One region of the Rhodococcus pseudokoreensis genome, then DNA from elsewhere that is predicted to be linked to it. Evidence: riboswitches for the same ligand, from Rfam matches in the RefSeq annotation. Region 1 holds a riboswitch; each other region holds the start of a gene.
The links. Region 1 has a riboswitch for cobalamin ahead of JWS13_RS20960 (CbtB domain-containing protein). Riboswitches for the same ligand answer to the same signal wherever they lie in the genome.

Region 1 (5,859 bases):
GTTTCCTCGTGCGCCATCTCCTCGAACACCTGACCGCGTCGCGCACGCTCGTGTTGTCTGTAGGCGAGCACGTCCGCCAACTCCACCCGCCGATGCCGGCCCGGCGACGAGTACGGAATCTTCCCGGCCTCGAGCAACCGCACCAACGTCGGCCGGGTAATGCCCAGCAGTTCCGCGGCCTCCTGCGTCGTCAACACCGTCCGATGCGGCTCCACCGTCACCGCCTGCCCCCGATCCAGAGCCGTGACCGCGTCGACGAGCAACTCCCGGACACTGTCCGGCAACGGCGCCGAACCCTCCGGGGTCGAGATAGTCACATCTTCCTGACCAGCGAGAACATACTTCAAGGCGGTGAGGAGTTCGCGATCGTCGGCGTCCGGCGGCAACACCGTGTGGTTCATCGGAGCGGCCATACCTCAACCCTAAAACGAAAAAAACGAACACACAATGTCCTGCGCAGCGGACGAGGTGGCTCTCAGCCGAGCCCGTCGAGGAATTCCTCGACCACTTTCCGGTACTGCTCTGGCTGGTCGTCGTGGACGAGGTGCCCGGCCTGCGCGATGCGGACGTACTCGGCGCCGGGATGCCGCTCCGCCATGGTCCGCATCTGGCCGTCGGGGGTGATGGTGAACTCCCCCTCGATCAGCAGGGCCGGAACCGTGATCGACGCCCACTGGTCCCAGAAGTGCCGCTCGCCCCACTCCGCCGAGATGTCGCGGAACGTGTCGACGTCGCCGTGCAGGTACCAGCCGTCGGCGCGCTGCTCGAACGAATCCAGGAAGTACTGTCCGGCAACCGGACCGAAGAACTCGAACAGATCCTCCCGGGTCGCGAACGGCTGCGGCCAGTTCGAGATCATCGCCGCCCAGTCGTCGGCGGTGCGGCCGCGGAAGTCGGGGGCCATGTCTTCGAGGACGAGCGCCGACACCTTCTCCGGGTGCTCCGCCGCCAGGCACCAGGCGTGCAGGGCGCCCATCGAATGGCCGATCACGACCCACGGCCCGGCGAAGGGCGCGAGCGCCTCGGACAGGTCGGCGACGAACGCTTCCGTCGTCAACCGCGACGGTGCGGGCCTGCCGTGGCCTGCGGCGTCGAATGTGTAGACGTGACCGTGCTCGCGCAGCCACGGCACGTGCCGTCCCCACGTCCGGGCACTGCCCATCAGCCCGTGCAGCAGCAGAATCGGCTGTCCTGTCCCACCCTCGTCGTGCAACGCACTCTCACCCGCCACCACTCCGACGCTAGCGGAGTAACCTCGCCCGCATGGCAGTGGTGAAGATCAACGCAATCGAAATCCCCGAGGGCGCGGGCCCCGAACTCGAGAAGCGCTTCGCGGCGCGCGCACACGCCGTGGAGAACTCTCCCGGCTTCCTCGGCTTCCAGCTCCTGCGTCCGGTGCAGGGCGAGAAGCGCTACTTCGTCGTCACGCAGTGGGAGAGCGAAGAGGCATTCGCGGCGTGGCGCGACGGTCCGGCCCGGGAAGCACACGCGGGTGAGCGGAAGAAGCCGGTGGCGTCCGGGGCGTCGCTGCTGGAGTTCGAGGTCGTACTCGACGTCGCGGCGGCGAACAAGAGCTGAGCGGCGGAGGCGGGCCGAGGATTGACACGACGGCCCGCCGGGTGCAAAAGTTCGCAGGACAATGCGATGGTTCGGCAGGAATCCGGTGCAATCCCGGAGCGGTCGCGCCACTGTAAATCGGAGTAGTCCCTAGCGGGAACCACCTCGACAGCCAGATACTGCGGCCATCGCCTGGACCTAGGGGACGCGAAATCCCAGGAGGAACTATGGCACTCGCATACGCACCCGGCTCGTCGGTCGACACGACCCGCCTCGCCGTCATCTCTTTCGCGATCGTTCTGTTCGCGATGCTCGCTCTCTACCTCGTGGGATTCGACCAGGGCGCGATCTCGCGCAGTGGCATGTACATGCACGAATTGATGCATGACGGGCGCCACCTCCTGGGTCTGCCATGCCACTGACCGATTCCTTCACGAAACTCCTCATCCGCGGTCTGCTGGCCGGCCTGATCGCAGGCATCCTGGCCGGCGGCGTCGCGTTCGTTCTCGGTGAGTCACACATCGACGCGGCCATCGCGATCGAGGAATCGCACAGCGCGGCCGAACCCGCAGGCCACTCGCACGACGCCACCCAGGCGGACGAGCCTGCCGGGCACTCGCACGACGAGGAAGACGCGCTGGTCAGCCGCAACGGGCAGCGCTTCGGACTGTTCCTCGCCACGTCCCTCGCGGGACTGGCACTGGGAGCGATCTTCGCCGTCGTCGCGAATTACGCACGTCGGGTGACGACGCTGTCGGGACCGCTGCTCGGTCTGAGCCTGGCCGCGTTCGGCTGGCTTGCAATCGAGGCGGTGCCGTTTTTCAAGTACCCCGCCAACCCGCCCGCTGTCGGAGACCCCGAGACGATCAACCAGCGCACCTGGCTGTGGCTTGCCGCAGTCGCGCTAGGCCTGCTCGCCGTGGTGGCGTCCGTCTTCGCGGCGAAGGCCGTCGCCGCACAGGAGTTCCTGTCGGTGCGGATCGCGGCGCCGGTAGTCGCGTTCCTCGTGGTGGCGACCATCGGATACCTCGTGCTACCCACGATCAACGAAGTCGGTGACGACTTCCCCGCAGTGCTGCTGTGGCAGTTCCGGCTGTCGTCCCTCGCGACGCAGGCCACGCTGTGGCTGGTTCTCGGACTCGTGTTCGCGTTCCTCACGGAGCGTGCGACCCGGGCCACGGCGCCCGCCTCGGCGAACGCCGCCTGACCCATGTGAGTGGCACGGTGTGCTGGAGCACTCCATGCCACTCACGTGGGGTGGGCGTCCCAACGGGCCGGGTCCGCCTCCAGGGCGGCCCGGTCCCAGCCACCTCGCTCGGCGGCCGCGTCGTACGTGCTGTGCAGGAACTTCAGCAGAGCCGCATCGGGATCGTCCGCGGTGCGGACGGTCTCGTACGGCAGCAGGAACTGCCGGAACTCCGCGCTGTAGAACGCTCCGTCCGGCCCGACCGGGTAGTCGGCGAAGCCGTCCGGTTCCGGATAGGCGTACGCGTAGAACGCGCCCTCGACGCCACCGCCGGGCCAGAATCCGCAGCTGCTCAGCTCGTGTGAATAGCCCTCGACCATCACCCAGTCGCCGCAGTTCGGCGCTCCCCCAGGATGAGTCGGCGCGCTTCGACCGGAGAACCGGGTACAGGCCAGGTCGAGCGCACCCCAGAAGAAATGCACGGGACTGACCTTCCCGATGAAATGGGCACGGAACTCGTGCAGCACGCGATCCGCCTGCACGAGCTGCCGCCAGAACCGGTGCACCGACTCACCGTCGTACGAGCAGTGCTGCGTGTCCTCCGCGAACGGGACAGCCGTCTCCACCTCGTTGGGCCTGGCCAGGATGGTCGTCGTCACGCCCAGTTCGGCCAGCGTGTCCATCGTCTCCGCATAGAAATCGGCCACCGACTTCGGTTCGAGGGCAACCGTCCCGGTGCCGCCCGTGCTCGTGCGGATCGCCAGCCGATGGTCGACGAAGTCGAATTCGATGTCGAAACACTCGGCGCCGTACGGGACGGTCGACGTGGTGAGACCGCGGGGACTCACGTACAGCGGCACCTGCCACCAGTGGTTGATCAGCGGTGCGTGGGCCAGGCGGATCTTCCCGACGATCTGCGTCCACATGTGCAGGGTGTCCCTCGTCGACGTCCAGTCGTCCACCTTCAACGCCGGCCATGCATCTCCGGATCGTGTCTGCTCGCGCACAGTGCCTCCCTGCCGACGACGTGCTTTTCAATGTGCTCCCCGTCCGGGGTGATGGCAAGGTGCCGCACCGATACCCGGGTAGGGGTGGCCGCCACTCCCCGGGGTGATGTGCCGCGACGTCACCGATACCAGCATGGGGACATGACCACTCGCACCGCACCCTCGGTCCCGCAGACGGTCGAGCGCGCATTCTGGCTGCTCGGACTCGCCCTGTTCGCCGGGGTGGTGGAGGCGATCGCACACGTGTCCACGGCGCTGGAGAACCCGGACGCCGACGTCACCGGACTCGCCGGACAACTCGCGGTCCGTGTCCTCGTCTACGCCGCGGTGTTGTTCGTCATGACCCGGTTCCGCAGCGGCAGGGCGTGGGCGCGGGGCGTCCTCGCGATCGGCCTCGGCGTCTTCGGCGTCGCCTCGCTCGTGGTGGAGCCGATCGCCTGGATGACGGCGGGCAACGACCCGATGGCCGCCGTCTCCGGTCTGACGCTCGACGTCGCGGTGATCGCGATCGCGCGGCTCACGCACCTCGTGGCGGTGATCGCCGCACTGGCACTCATGTTCCGGGCCGACGCCAACCGGTACTTCGCGCGCCGCTAGTCGACCCGTACTTCGCGCGCCGCTAGTCGACCGGCACGGCGTTCGCCTGCGTCAGAAGCTGCAGGAACACGTCCTTCGGCTGCGCACCGGACACGGCGATCCTGCGGTTGGCGACGAAGAACGGCACGCCCGACACCTGCAGCGCACGAGCGGTGTCTATATCGGCCCGGACGGCGTCCGCACCGGCACCGGAATCGAGTTCGGCGCGCACCGCGTCGGCGTCGAGCCCGGCCCGTGACGCGATGTCGACGAGCACCTCGGGGTCGTCGATCACGGCTCCCTCACCGAAGTGCGCGCGGAACAGGACCTCCACCACGGCATCTCGCTTGTCACCCGCGAGGTGGATCAACCGGTGCGCGTCGAAGGTGTTGGCGGCGACGACCGTGTCGAAGTCCAGTTGCAGACCCTCGTCGGCCGCAGTCTGCGCGACGTGCACGAACATCTGACGGACCTGCTCCGCCGACAGCCCCTTGCTCTCCACCAGGGCATCGAGTTCGGTGCGCCGCTCACCGACCGGGGTGTCCGGCGACAGCTGGTACGACCGCCACGTCACGTTCACCCGGTCGCGCCCCTCGAACTCCTCCAGGGCCGACAGGAAGCGGCGCTTACCGATGTAGCACCAGGGACAGGCCACGTCGGACCAGATCTCGATCTCGATGTCGCCGTCGTGCTCTTGCTGTGTCGTCACAGTTCAATGGAACAGATCGGTGCCGGTTTCTGTTCCGGTCGTTCCGCGCGGAGATTGTCTTGGTTCGACGTGGTGCATTTACGTACGCCGAATTCGACCGAACGGTACGGTGAGGGTGTCGACACGGCGAGAGTAACGTCGTATCGATCGTGCCGCTGAACGAGGGGCGCTCGTCGCGATGCCCGGACAATCGACGGCCGATGGTTGCGGAACCCGAACTCCTCCAGGAGTAGCCATGGTTTACGTCTCGTCACCGAGCAAGTCCGTCGAATCAGCCGGAATCGTGCTGATCGCCGTCGGAGTCGTCCTGCTCGCACTGCTCACCCTCTACCTGGTCGGCTTCGACCAGGGTGCGATCTCCCGAAGTGGCATGTACCTGCACGAATTGATGCACGACGGACGCCATCTCCTGGGAGTTCCCTGTCACTAGTTCCACCCCTACGGAGCACGCGATGAACTCTCCAGCAGAATTCGAAGCTCAGGCGAACCGAGTGGCGGGGTACGGCCCCCTCCATCACGAAGAGATGGATTCGCCGTACTACCTGACCAATTCCGCGTTCGACGCGCTGCGGCACGTGCTGCACGACGTCGGCGGCCAGCCCGCCCTCCCCGTCGCGTACGAGGAGAAGGTCGAAGAGGACTGGGAGATGAGCACGTACGTCACGTGCGAATGCCTCGGCTGGCGCGGGGTGTGGAATTCGGAGGAACGCCGCCGCGCCGAGAACGATCTGGGTGCCACGCTGTACTTCGGACTGCCGTACTACGCACGGTGGATCACCGTGGCGGCCAAGACACTCATCAACAAGGGCCTGATCACGCCGGAC
Region 2 (5,859 bases), 5.0 Mb from region 1:
ACCCGAGTCCCGTGTTCGTTCTCGACGACGGTCGTCATGGACGAGCCGACGATGAGCAGGCACCGCATGTCGATCTCGGCGGGGTCGAGGTCGGTGAGGCGCACGACCCGCACCGACTCCTGCGCGCCGGCCACGTCGCGGCCGATGATCACCGGGGTGTCGGGGGAGCGGTGCTCCAGGACGAGGTCGCGCATCGCGGCGACCTGCCAGGTGCGTGACTTCGACGCCGGGTTGTAGACGGCGAAGGCCATGTCGGCGCTCGCGACCGCCGAGATACGCTGCGCCACAACATCCCACGGCTTGAGTCGATCGGACAGGGACAGTACGGCGTAGTCGTGCCCGAGGGGTGCGCCGACCCGGCTCGCCACGGCGTTCGCGGCGGTCATGCCGGGCAGGACACGGACGGGGACGCCTCGCCACTGTTCCTCGGCGGCCACTTCCAGCACCGCCGCGGCCATCGCGAACACACCGGGGTCGCCCGAGGACACGACGGCGACGCGGGCCCCGTTCTTGGCGAGGTCGAGCGCCATCGCGGCGCGTTCGGCCTCGACCCGGTTGTCGCTGGAGTGCCGGCGCTGGCCCGGACGTTCGGGGACCCGGTCGATGTACGGCCCGTATCCGACGAGGTCCGTGGCCAGCGACAGTTCGTGCTGCACTTCCGGGGTCGTCCAGGCCTGATCACCGGGGCCGAGCCCGACGACGACGAGTTCGCCCTGCGGCGGCTGGTCGTCACGGCGGGCGTTCGACGGACTGGGCACGATGGCGATCGAGAAGTAGGGGACGTCGCTGTCCGACACGTCGTCCGCGTGGTCGATCTTCTGCCGGGTCGTGCTGGCCCGCTCGACGTACCACGTCTCGTCGATGCGCCCGGAGTCCTTCAACGCCTGCCGTACGGCCGGGTAGGTGCGTCCGAGTTTCAGGATCGCGGCCGCGTCGGTCTCGCGCAGGCGCCGGGTCAGCTCGCCGCGTGGCAGGGTGCCGGGCAGGACGGTGAGGATTTCCTCGCCCTCGACGAGCGGCATCGCCAGCGCGGCCGAGGCGGCGCTGATCGACGTCACCCCGGGAATCACCTCCGCCTCGAAGCGCTGCGCCAGCCGCTTGTGCATGTGCATGTAGGAGCTGTAGAACAGCGGGTCGCCCGCGGCGAGGAGCGCCACCGAACGGCCGGCCTCGAGGTGCGCGGCGAGTCGCTGCGACGCTTCCTCGTAGAACTCGTCCATCGCCCCCTGGTATCCGCCGGGGTGGTCGACGGTCTCGGTGGTGACCGGGTAGACGAGGTGTTCCTCGATCTGGCCCTCACTCAGGTACGGGGCCGCGACCGCGCGCGAGATGCTCTTGCCGTGCCGGGCGCTGTGGAACGCCACCACGTCGGCCTCGGCGATGACCCGCGCAGCCTTGACGGTCACCAGTTCCGGGTCGCCCGGTCCGATGCCGACGCCCCACAGCTTGCCGCTCGACCGCTCTTCGGAACTCATTCGACCTCGCTCGCAATCGCATTCAGCGCCGCAGCCGTGATGGCACTGCCACCGCGGCGGCCGCGGACCACCAGATAGTCGAGTCCGCTCGGGTGCTCGATCAACGCTTCCTTCGACTCCGCCGCACCGATGAACCCGACGGGGCCGCCCACGATCGCGGCTGGCCGGGGTGCACCGGATTCGATCATGTCCAGCAGGTAGAACAGGGCGGTGGGGGCGTTGCCGATCGCGACGACGGCGCCGTCGAGCTTGTCGGCCCACAATTCGAGCGCGGCCGCCGAGCGGGTGTTCCCGATCTGCTCCGCCAGCACCGGAACCCGGGGGTCGCGCAGGGTGCAGATCACCTCGTTGTCCGCCGGGAGCCGCTTGCGGGTCACGCCGGCCGCGACCATCTGCGCGTCGCACAGGATCGGGGCGCCGTTCGCCAGCGCCGCGCGGGCGGCCTTCACGACGCCGGGGGTGAACGCGACGTCGTCCACGAGATCGACCTGGCCGCTCGCGTGGATCATGCGGACCACGGCCTGTGAGACGTCCTCGGGAAAGGCACTGAGATCCGCTTCGGCGCGGATCGTGGCGAAGGACTGGCGGTAGATCTCCGCGCCGTCTCGGATGTACTCGATCATCCGCTCACGATAGAGGCTCCGGGTTCACCGCTTGTCCACCCGGTAACCCGTCTCGGTGGCGACGACGTCGGCGACCTCGCCCTTGGGGCGGCCGCAGCAGCGCTCGCAGCCCGACCAGTGCTGTCGGCCCTCCACCGGGAGTTCGCCGCTCGCGACGGCGTCCCGCGCATCGGTCCGGACATCGGCGAGCGCCTTCTCGCACCCGGGTTGCCCGGTGCAGGCGCTGACGTTCAGCCACGGGGAGTTCTCGTCGAAGATCAGGCCCATCGGGGCGAGGACCCGGACCACCTGCTCGGCGGACCACTCGTCCAGATCGCACAGCAGCACCGTCTTCCACGGCGTGACGATCACCGGCTTCTCGACCGCGGCGAGGAACTCCGCCAGCCGGGCGTCGAGGACACCGAATGCGAGACCGCCGCCGAGGGTCACGTTGCCGTCCGGCTGGTCGAGCCACCCGATCGGCGGCCGGTGCTCGTCGAACCCGGGCACCGGATCGGCGGTCGGTGCGAGCGTCAACGCCGACAGCGTCCGGTCGACCCCGTCGGCGATTTCGGACAGCCGCCAGTGTCGATCGCGCAGTTCCAGGAAGACGCGGGCGGCATCGACGAGCACCGACACCGCGTCCGCTGTCGGGATCCGGGCCCCGCTGTCGCGACCGGCGAGGATCAGCGCGACCTCCGCCCCATCGACCGCGTGGACCCCGAAATCGCCGCCGAGCGCCGAGACGTCGCCGCGTCCGTCGTCCAGGGTGAACAGGGTGCGGCCGGGCAGGTCCGCCAACGCGGAGTCGGCGCACAACGTCCGGTCGAGGACACCGACCAGTTCGCGCAGGTCCGTGAGACCACCGATCCGGCCGGTCAGCGGCGAGACGAGGATGTTCCGAACCCGCTCGTGCGTCTCCGACGGCAGCAGGCCAGCGCCGGCGAGCCGCCGGGCGAACTCCAGCGGGTCGCGGACCGCCCGCAGTTGCGCGTTGCCGCGGGACGTCAGTTCGATCTCGCCGTTCCCGAGGTCGCGCGCCGATTCCGCGAGGGTCTGCACCTGGGCGGAGGTCAGCAGGCCGCCCGGGAGGCGCACCCGGGCGAGCGCGCCGTCGGCCGCCTGGTGGACCTGCAACGCGCCGGGACATGCATCGGGGCGGGAACGGGAGTCGACCATGGTCCCAGGTTACGTCCGGCCCCGGGTAGCATCACCAGCACTTGCGACAGCAGGAGAGGAAGCCGGTGAGAATCCGGTGCGGTCGCGCCACTGTGAGCTCGCCGAAACCGGTGGGCGAGCCAGACCCTCACCTGCCGTCCTCCGACCTCCGGTTCCGCACAGAACCACCGCCACGGGGCGCGACACCCCCAGGAAGGCTCCACACGTGATCCTGCTGCTCTCCACCTCCGACACCGACCTGCTCAGCGCACGCGCCAGCGGGGCGGACTACCGCTGGGCCAACCCGGCACGGCTGCTGGTCGAGGAGGATCTGCCGGGACTGCTCGACGGCGCCGACCTGGTGGTGGTGCGCATCCTCGGCGGCAAGCGGGCGTGGGAAGAGGGGCTCGACGCGGTCCTGGCCAGCGGACTGCCCGTGGTGGTCCTCGGCGGCGAGCACGCCCCGGACGCCGAGTTGATGGAGTGCTCGACGGTCGCGGTCGGTGTCTCGGCAGAGGCGCACAACTATCTCGCCGAGGGCGGCGCCGACAACCTCGCCCAACTGCACCACTTCCTGTCCGACACCGTGCTGCTGACCGGTCACGGTTTCGAGGCGCCGGTCCACCTGCCGAGCTGGGGTGTCGCGCCGTTCGCGCCCGACGCCGACGCGGACCGCCCCACGATCGCCGTTCTCTACTACCGCGCCCAGCACCTGGCCGGGAACACCCGCTACATCGAGGCCCTGTGCGACGCCGTCGACGCGGCGGGCGGCACTCCGCTGCCGATCTTCTGCGCGTCGCTGCGCACCGCCGAACCGGAGTTGCTGACGACGCTGCGCCGCGCGGACGCGATGGTGGTCACCGTGCTCGCCGCCGGCGGCACCAAGCCGGCGGGCGTCTCGGCCGGCGGTGACGACGAGGCGTGGGACGTCGCCGCGCTGGCGGCGCTGGACGTGCCGATCCTGCAGGGGCTCTGCCTGACCAGCAGCCGGGAGTCGTGGGAGTCCAACGACGACGGACTGTCCCCGCTCGACGTCGCCACCCAGGTCGCGGTCCCCGAGTTCGACGGCCGGCTGATCACGGTGCCGTTCTCGTTCAAGGAGATCGACGCCGACGGCCTGTCCACCTACGTTCCCGACGCCGAGCGCGCCTCCCGGGTGGCGGGCATCGCCGTCCGGCACGCCCGGCTGCGGCACATCCCCGCCCCCGAGCGCCGGATCGCCCTGATGCTGTCGGCGTACCCGACGAAGCACGCCCGCATCGGCAACGCCGTCGGTCTCGACACCCCGGCCAGCGCGATCAGGTTGCTCACCGAGATGCGGGCGGCCGGCTACGACCTGGGCCCCGCGGACGGGCCGGACTCCGTGCCCGGCCTCGCAGCCCAGGACGGCGACGCGCTGATCCACGCCCTCATCGCCGCCGGCGGCCAGGACCCGGACTGGCTGACCGCGGAGCAACTGGAGGGGAACCCGATCCGGATCTCCGCCGCCCGCTACCGCGAATGGTTCTCGGCGCTGCCCGCCGAACTGCGCGAGGGCGTCGAGGAACACTGGGGACCGGCGCCGGGCGAACTCTACGTCGACCGTTCACAGGACCCCGACGGTGAAATCGTCATCGCCGCAATGCAGTTCGGAAACCTCGTGCTGATGGTGCAGCCGCCGCGCGGATTCGGGGAGAAGCCGGTCGCGATCTACCACGACCCCGACCTGCCGCCGAGCCACCACTACCTCGCCGCGTACCGGTGGATTGCGGCGGACGCCGCGGCGGGTGGTTTCGGCGCCGACGCCGTCGTCCATCTCGGTAAGCACGGAAACCTCGAATGGCTGCCCGGCAAGACGCTCGGCATGTCCGCCTCGTGCGGCACCGATGCCGCGCTCGGCGACCTGCCCCTCATCTACCCGTTCCTCGTCAACGATCCGGGCGAGGGCACGCAGGCCAAGCGCCGCGCCCACGCGACCCTCGTCGATCACCTGATCCCGCCGATGGCCCGCGCGGAGAGCTACGGCGACATCTCGCGGCTCGAGCAGCTCCTCGACGAGCACTCGAACATCTCCGCACTCGACCCGTCCAAGCTGCCCGCCATTCGCCAGCAGATCTGGACGCTGATGCGTGCCGCCAAGATGGACCACGACCTCGGACTCGAGGAACGTCCCGACGAGGACGTGTTCGACGACATGCTGCTGCACGTCGACGGCTGGCTGTGCGAGATCAAGGACGTCCAGATCCGGGACGGCCTCCACGTGCTCGGTGCGGCGCCCCGGGACGACGCCGAGGTCGAACTGGTGCTCGCCATGCTGCGCGCCCGGCAGATGTGGGGCGGCGAACAGAACGTCCCCGGACTCCGCGAGGCTCTCGGCCTCAGCGAGGACGGCGACGAATCCCGCACCCGCGTGGACGAGATCGAGCAGCAGGCGCACGCGCTGGTGCAGGGCATGCACGACGCCGACTGGAACCCGGACGCCGCCGACACCCTCACCGACGACGCCACGGTCGCGAAGATCCTCCGTTTCGCCGCCACCGAGGTGGTGCCGCGGCTGCGGGAGACGGACAACGAGATCGCCCAGGTGCTGCACGCGCTCGACGGCGGTTTCATCGCCGCCGGGCCGAGCGGGTCGCCGCTGCGCG
Region 3 (5,859 bases), 2.5 Mb from region 1:
GCGACCGCCTTGATCGGCAGCACCACCGAGCCGAACGCCAGGAACAGCAGCACCAGCGTCGAACCCACCATGATCGCGATCATGACCGGCATCCAGTGCACGATCGCCGCGTTGCCGTCGTCGACGGTGGCCTGGCCGCCGCCGACGAGGAGTTCGGTTCCCTCGGGGGCGGAGATGGCGCGGAGACCGTCCACCGCCGCGCTCTGGTCGTCGGTGGTCACTCCCTCGGAGTAGACGGCCTGCACGGCCACCAGTTCGCCGCCCGCCGCGACGACGGTGGCGGCGCCGATGCCCGGAACCTGGCCTGCGGCCTGGGCCACTGCGGCTCCGTCGGCGGCGGTGGGCGCGGTGCCGTCGGTGCCCCGGAGGATGAGAGTGGCGCCGTTCCCGGTGGTGGGAAATTCGGTGGTGAGGGTGTCGGTGGCGATGCGGGCGGGATCGTTCTCGGGCAGCGCCGTGTACGTGACCTCACCGAGCGACGCGCTGAGCAGAGGCGCTGCGAGGACCATCAGCCCCGCGACGATCCCCACCGCGATGGCGACCGGCCGCCGCATCACCGCGGTGACGACGGAGCCCCAGAACTTGCGGGCGCGCACCTCACCGCGCTGCGCCGCGTCCTTGCGCCAGCTCAGCGCGTTGATGCGGTGACCGAGGATCGCGAGCAGCGCAGGTACCGCGGTGAGGGACAGCAGCGCAGCACTCGCGACGGCGGCCATCGCACCGAACCCGAGCGACTTGATCACGTCCTGCGGGAACACCAGCATTCCCGAGAACGCGCACACGAGAAGCAGTCCGGAGAACAGTACGGTGCGGCCCGCGGTCAGGACGGTGCGCCGGGTCGCCTCGGCCACGTCGGCGCCGGATTCGAGTTCCTCGCGGAAACGGCCGACGATGAACAGGCCGTAGTCGATCGCGAGCCCCAGGCCGAGCAGGGACGCCACGTTGATCGCGAACGAACTGACGTCGGTGAACAGGGTCAGCAGGCGCAGGGTCGCCAGGGCGCTGAAGATCGAGAGCAGCCCGACGAACACCGGCACGGCGGCGGCGACCAGTCCGCCGAAGATGAAGACCAGCAACACGAGTGTGATCGGCAGCGCGATCGCCTCGGCCCGCACCAGGTCCTGCTGCAGCCGGTTGTTGAACGCCACACCCACCACCGAGTTACCCGCGAACTCGGTGTCGATACCCTCTACCTCGAGCTTCGGCAGCAGGTCGTTGAACGTGGCGGCGGTGATCCCGGCATCCGGGTCGACGGTGATCGCGGCCGACGCCTTGGTGCCGTCCTCCGACACCATCAGTTGCTTCCGCGTCGCGTCCGCCGTCCAGTACGACGTCACCGAATACGTCGGCACCTCGGCGGCGAACCGGTCGAGACTCGCGGTGACCTCGGGGCCGATGTCGTCGAGGGTCTTCCCGTCGGGTGCGGTGTAGATGGCGATGATGTCCGGCGTCTGCGGACCCAGATTGGCCTCGACGATCCGTGCCACCTCGGCGGATTCGCTACCGGGGTCGATGAATCCGCCCGAGCTGAGCTTCGCGAACACACCGGTGCCCCACACGCCGCTCACCAGGACGGCGAGCACGGCGAGGGTCAGGACCCACCATTTGCGTGAAACAACGGTCGAGGCCCAACGTGTCATGCGTCAACTCCGGGTGGTCGGGGGCGGTCGGCTGCGACTGCCGACTGTAGTGCGGATCGAGGGATTGCCGGTGGGGGTGTGACGCGGGTCCCGGCAAATCGTGCATACTCGGCAGTGCACTTGCAGTCACACGCACGGGGGAAGCCGGTCCGAATCCGGCGCTGACCCGCAACGGTAGGCCACCAGAGCATTTCGGTGGCGAGCCCGATTACCCGGCGTGTGGTGTGCGACATCCTTTTCGTCGTGGTCTACGAAGCGGAGTCCCGCAGGCGCGCCTCCACGGGGGCGTCTGCCGGCTTCTCATTCGTGGCTCCGAGCCGCAATGAGGTTTACATGCCCAGTCAGTTGTTCCGAAGTTCCGCGCTGGTCACGCTTGCCGTGGCCGCGCTGGTGGTCGCCGGATGTTCGCGCGGGGAGTCCGTGGGGCAGAGCGCTTCCACCGAATCCTTCGCCGAACCGGTGTCCGTCACCAACTGCGCGCGAACGGAGACGTTCGACGCGCCGCCCCAGCGCATAGTGAGCATGAACGATCACGTCACCGAGGTGCTGATCGAGATGGGGGCGGGCGATCGCATCGTCGGCACGGGTTACGGCGACGCGACGCCGCTGCCGGAGTTCGCGGAGGCCTTTGCGAAGATCCCGAAACTCGCGAAGGAATACCCGACCCGGGAACAGATCCTGGACCTCGACCCCGACCTGGTGGTCGGCGGCATGCGCAGCGCGTTCGACGAGAAGGAGGGGCGCTCGCGCGAATCCCTCGGCGAACAGGGCATTCCGACGTTCCTGTTCTCCGAGTACTGTGGGCAGGGTTTTCCCGACATCGGGCTGCTGCGCAGCGATTACACGCAGCTCGGTGAGATCCTCGGCGTTCCGGACGAGGCGCGCGCCGTCACCGACCGGGTGACGTCCGGGCTGCAGGCCGTGCGGGACGAGATCGCAGGCACCACCCCGGTTCCGACGTTCTTCTACGATTCCGGCGAGGACGTTCCGCTGACGATCGGCGGTGTGGGTGTCGGCCAAATCATCGCGGACCACGCGGGTGCGGCCAACCTCGTCGCCGAGGGGGAGAAGCCGTATTCGAAGTCCACGTGGGAGATCATCGGTGAGCGCGCCCCGGAGGCGATCGTCGTCCTCGACTACGGCACGACGAGCGCGCGGGCGAAGATCGACTTCCTGACGTCGCACCCGATCATGTCGACGACGCCTGCCGTGAAGGCCGGCCGTTTCGTGGTGGTGCCGCTCGACGACTTCTTCGAGAGCCCGCGGCTGGTGCGGTCGGTGGAGACGATCGCGCGGGCGCTGCATCCGGACGCCGTCGGCGCGCGATGACCACGACCGCAGAACGTGAGGCGCCGCCGGTAGCGGCGCCGCACCCGGTCCGCGCCCGCCTCGGTTTCGCGGGCCTGATGATGCTGCTCGCGCTGGCGACGTTGTTCGTCCTCGGCCTCGCGGTGTCGTTCGGTTCGGTGCGCATCCCGGTCGGCGACGTCTGGGCGATCGTCGCGCACCGGGTGGCGCCCGGCGCGTTCGATTCCTGGTGGTCGCAGGCGCGGGAATCGATCGTCCTCGACTCCCGGCTGCCGCGGGCGCTGACCGCGGCGGTCGTCGGGGCGGCGCTCGCTCTGGCCGGCGCCGTCGCGCAGGCGGTGACCCGGAATCCACTGGCCGATCCGTATCTGCTCGGGGTGTCCTCGGGCGCGGGTTTCGGCGTGGTGGTGGTGACGGTGCTCGGGCTCGGGGTGGGGGCGCTCGGCGCGTTCACGATTCCCGGCGCGGCGTTCCTGGGCGCGATGGTGCCGCTGTTCCTGTCACTGGCGATCGGCGGCCGGTATCCGCAGCCGACCGCGGTCATCCTCGTGGGTGTCGCGTCGGCGCAGGTGTTCTCCGCTCTCATCACCTTCTCCATTCTGGTCGTCGCGGACGAGCACCAACTGAGTTCGGTGATGCACTGGCTGGCCGGCGGTTTCGGCGACTCACGCTGGTCGACGGTGATCTTCCCGGCCGCCGCACTCGCGACGGTGGGGGCGGCGATGATGCTGAGCGCGAGCCGTATCGACCTGCTGCAGGCGGGAGACGACGGCGCCGCCGCCCTCGGGATGAACGTGCGGCGCTTCCGCGTGGTGCAGTTGCTCGGGGTGTCGATGCTGGCCGGGGCGGCCGTGTCCGTCGCGGGCGGCATCGGCTTCATCGGGCTGCTCGTGCCGCACCTGGCCGGGTACGTCGTGGGTGCCCGCGCGGTCCGGCTGCTGCCGGTCGCCGCGTTCCTCGGCGCGATCGCGATGGTCGCGGCGGACACGGCCGCGCGGTCGGTCGCGCGGAGCATCGAGGTCCCGGTGGGCGTCGTCACTGCCCTCGTGGGAGCGCCGATCTTCGTGTGGATGCTGTACCGGCAGTACGGGAGGGCCGAGCGGTGACCGCGCTGAGTCTGCACCGGGTCCGCGCCGAACTCGGATCGCGGGAAGTGCTGCGCGGCGTCGACCTCGCCGTGCGTCCCGGTGAGGTGCTGGCGCTGGTCGGGCCCAACGGTTCCGGGAAGACCACGGCGCTGCGCTGCTGCTACCGCGCGCTCACCCCGACCGCGGGCGCCGTCGTCGTCGACGGAACGGACAGCGCCGACCTGGGCAGGCGAGAACTCGCCCGCACGATCGGCGCGAGCACCCAGGAACCGCGGGTGTCCGCGGGACTGACCGTGCGCGAATCCGTGTCGCTCGGACGCGTCCCGCACCGGGGCTGGTTCGAACGGGCGAACGGGGCCGACAGCGAGATCGTGGAGACGTGCATACGGCAGGTGGGGCTGGCCGAACTCGCCGGCCGCGACGTGCAGGCGCTGTCCGGCGGGGAACGGCAGCGGGTGTCGATCGCCCGGGCTCTCGCGCAGCAGCCGCGGGTCCTGCTGCTCGACGAACCCACCAACCACCTCGACCTGCGGCATCAGCTGACGGTGATGACCCTGCTGCGCGACCTCGCGTGCGACGGTTTCGCGATCGTCGTGACCATGCACGACCTCCGGCTGGCCGTGGAGTACTGCGACACGCTGGCCGTGCTGCACGATGGACGGGTGATCAGCACCGGTCCACCCGCCGACGTCCTGGACGACACCGTACTCGGCGGGGTATTCGGCATCCGCGCCGTCGTGCGGTCGAGTCCGCGGCTGTCGATGGAGATCCTGGGGCTGGCCGATGGATGAGCAACTGCGGCGCGTGTACGAGCTGACCGCCCGCCGCGTCCCGATGATCGCCGACCAGATCGCACACCCCGGTGCCGCCTCGTTCCCGGCCGCGCTGCTGACCGATCCCGGCTGGCTCGCGGACCGGGTCGCGGACACGGCGGCGCGGTGGGGCAGTGACGACCCCCGGGTCAACGGCACCCTGTGGTGGTACTCGGCCAGTTCGACGCTGACCGGGATCCCGATCGCGACCGCGCTCGTCACGGGTGTCGCCGCTCACCCGGGGCTCGGCGACGCCGTGGCATTCCTGCGGGACGACGGGTACCTCGGCGGCATCATCGCGTCGTCGGGGCTGCCGGTCACCGAGGGACTGTCCGAACTCGCGGCGGAAATGGCCGCGGCACTGACGCCGATCGTCGATGCGCTCGCCGCCGCGTCCGGGGTGCGGCATGCCGCGATGTGGGCGATCACGACGGATTCGATCGCCAACCGGGCCCTCGACGCGGGAACGGCGTGCGGCGACCGCGTACGCGGCAGCATCTTCGCCCGCGGTCTGGTGGACGCACTACGCCACACCGGTGTCGTGCTGCCGGACCCGCGGTTCGTCGACGTCCGGGCCGGGACGCTGTCGCGCCGGTTCACGCAACGGGCGTCGTGCTGCCTGATCTACGAGACCCCCGGCTCGGGCAAGTGCGTGAGCTGTCCGCGAAGGCCCGCCGAGGACCGTCTGAAAGGTCTGGCCGCGCTCGTGACGTGACCTGCGTTGACCGGCCCGTGAGTGGGATGGCAGACTGACGTAGTCGAACTCCAGTTCGAATGATGCGTCTTCCCCGGCGGCATCTTCCCTGTGTTCAGGCACGGCGTGTTCAGGCACGGCACGTGCACGACATGAAGAGGTGTGCCCGATGGGTTGGGGAAATGGTCCGCCGACGTGGTCCGAGATGGAACGCGTCCTGTCGGGCAGGCCGGGGCGGGTCGACCCGGAGTCGATGTATCCGGGCGACGGCGGCGACAGTCCCGCGTGGTCGCGCAAACGGGGGGAGTACCGGGCAG

Region 2: linked by a shared signal. The riboswitch ahead of cobN (cobaltochelatase subunit CobN) and the one ahead of JWS13_RS20960 (CbtB domain-containing protein) in region 1 are both predicted to bind cobalamin.
Region 3: linked by a shared signal. The riboswitch ahead of JWS13_RS10105 (ABC transporter substrate-binding protein) and the one ahead of JWS13_RS20960 (CbtB domain-containing protein) in region 1 are both predicted to bind cobalamin.

The regions. Positions count from the first base shown of each region.
Region 1 covers NZ_CP070619.1:3,471,881-3,477,739, forward strand. Annotated here, with positions in the region: gene JWS13_RS20945 (helix-turn-helix domain-containing protein) at 1-413, opposite strand, end outside; gene JWS13_RS20950 (alpha/beta fold hydrolase) at 476-1,231, opposite strand; gene JWS13_RS20955 (antibiotic biosynthesis monooxygenase family protein) at 1,264-1,578, shown strand; cobalamin riboswitch at 1,629-1,761, shown strand; gene JWS13_RS20960 (CbtB domain-containing protein) at 1,785-1,979, shown strand; gene JWS13_RS20965 (CbtA family protein) at 1,970-2,764, shown strand; gene JWS13_RS20970 (DUF5996 family protein) at 2,806-3,750, opposite strand; gene JWS13_RS20975 (hypothetical protein) at 3,892-4,347, shown strand; gene JWS13_RS20980 (DsbA family oxidoreductase) at 4,370-5,035, opposite strand; gene JWS13_RS20985 (CbtB domain-containing protein) at 5,271-5,465, shown strand; gene JWS13_RS46185 (SH3-like domain-containing protein) at 5,488-5,859, shown strand, end outside.
Region 2 covers NZ_CP070619.1:8,514,893-8,520,751, forward strand. Annotated here, with positions in the region: gene JWS13_RS44320 (precorrin-2 C(20)-methyltransferase) at 1-1,475, opposite strand, end outside; gene JWS13_RS44325 (precorrin-8X methylmutase) at 1,472-2,098, opposite strand; gene cobG (precorrin-3B synthase) at 2,123-3,256, opposite strand; cobalamin riboswitch at 3,263-3,405, shown strand; gene cobN (cobaltochelatase subunit CobN) at 3,462-5,859, shown strand, end outside.
Region 3 covers NZ_CP070619.1:986,673-992,531, reverse strand. Annotated here, with positions in the region: gene JWS13_RS10110 (MMPL family transporter) at 1-1,640, opposite strand, end outside; cobalamin riboswitch at 1,734-1,874, shown strand; gene JWS13_RS10105 (ABC transporter substrate-binding protein) at 1,974-2,969, shown strand; gene JWS13_RS10100 (FecCD family ABC transporter permease) at 2,966-4,054, shown strand; gene JWS13_RS10095 (ABC transporter ATP-binding protein) at 4,051-4,827, shown strand; gene JWS13_RS10090 ((2Fe-2S)-binding protein) at 4,820-5,563, shown strand; gene JWS13_RS10085 (error-prone DNA polymerase) at 5,712-5,859, shown strand, end outside.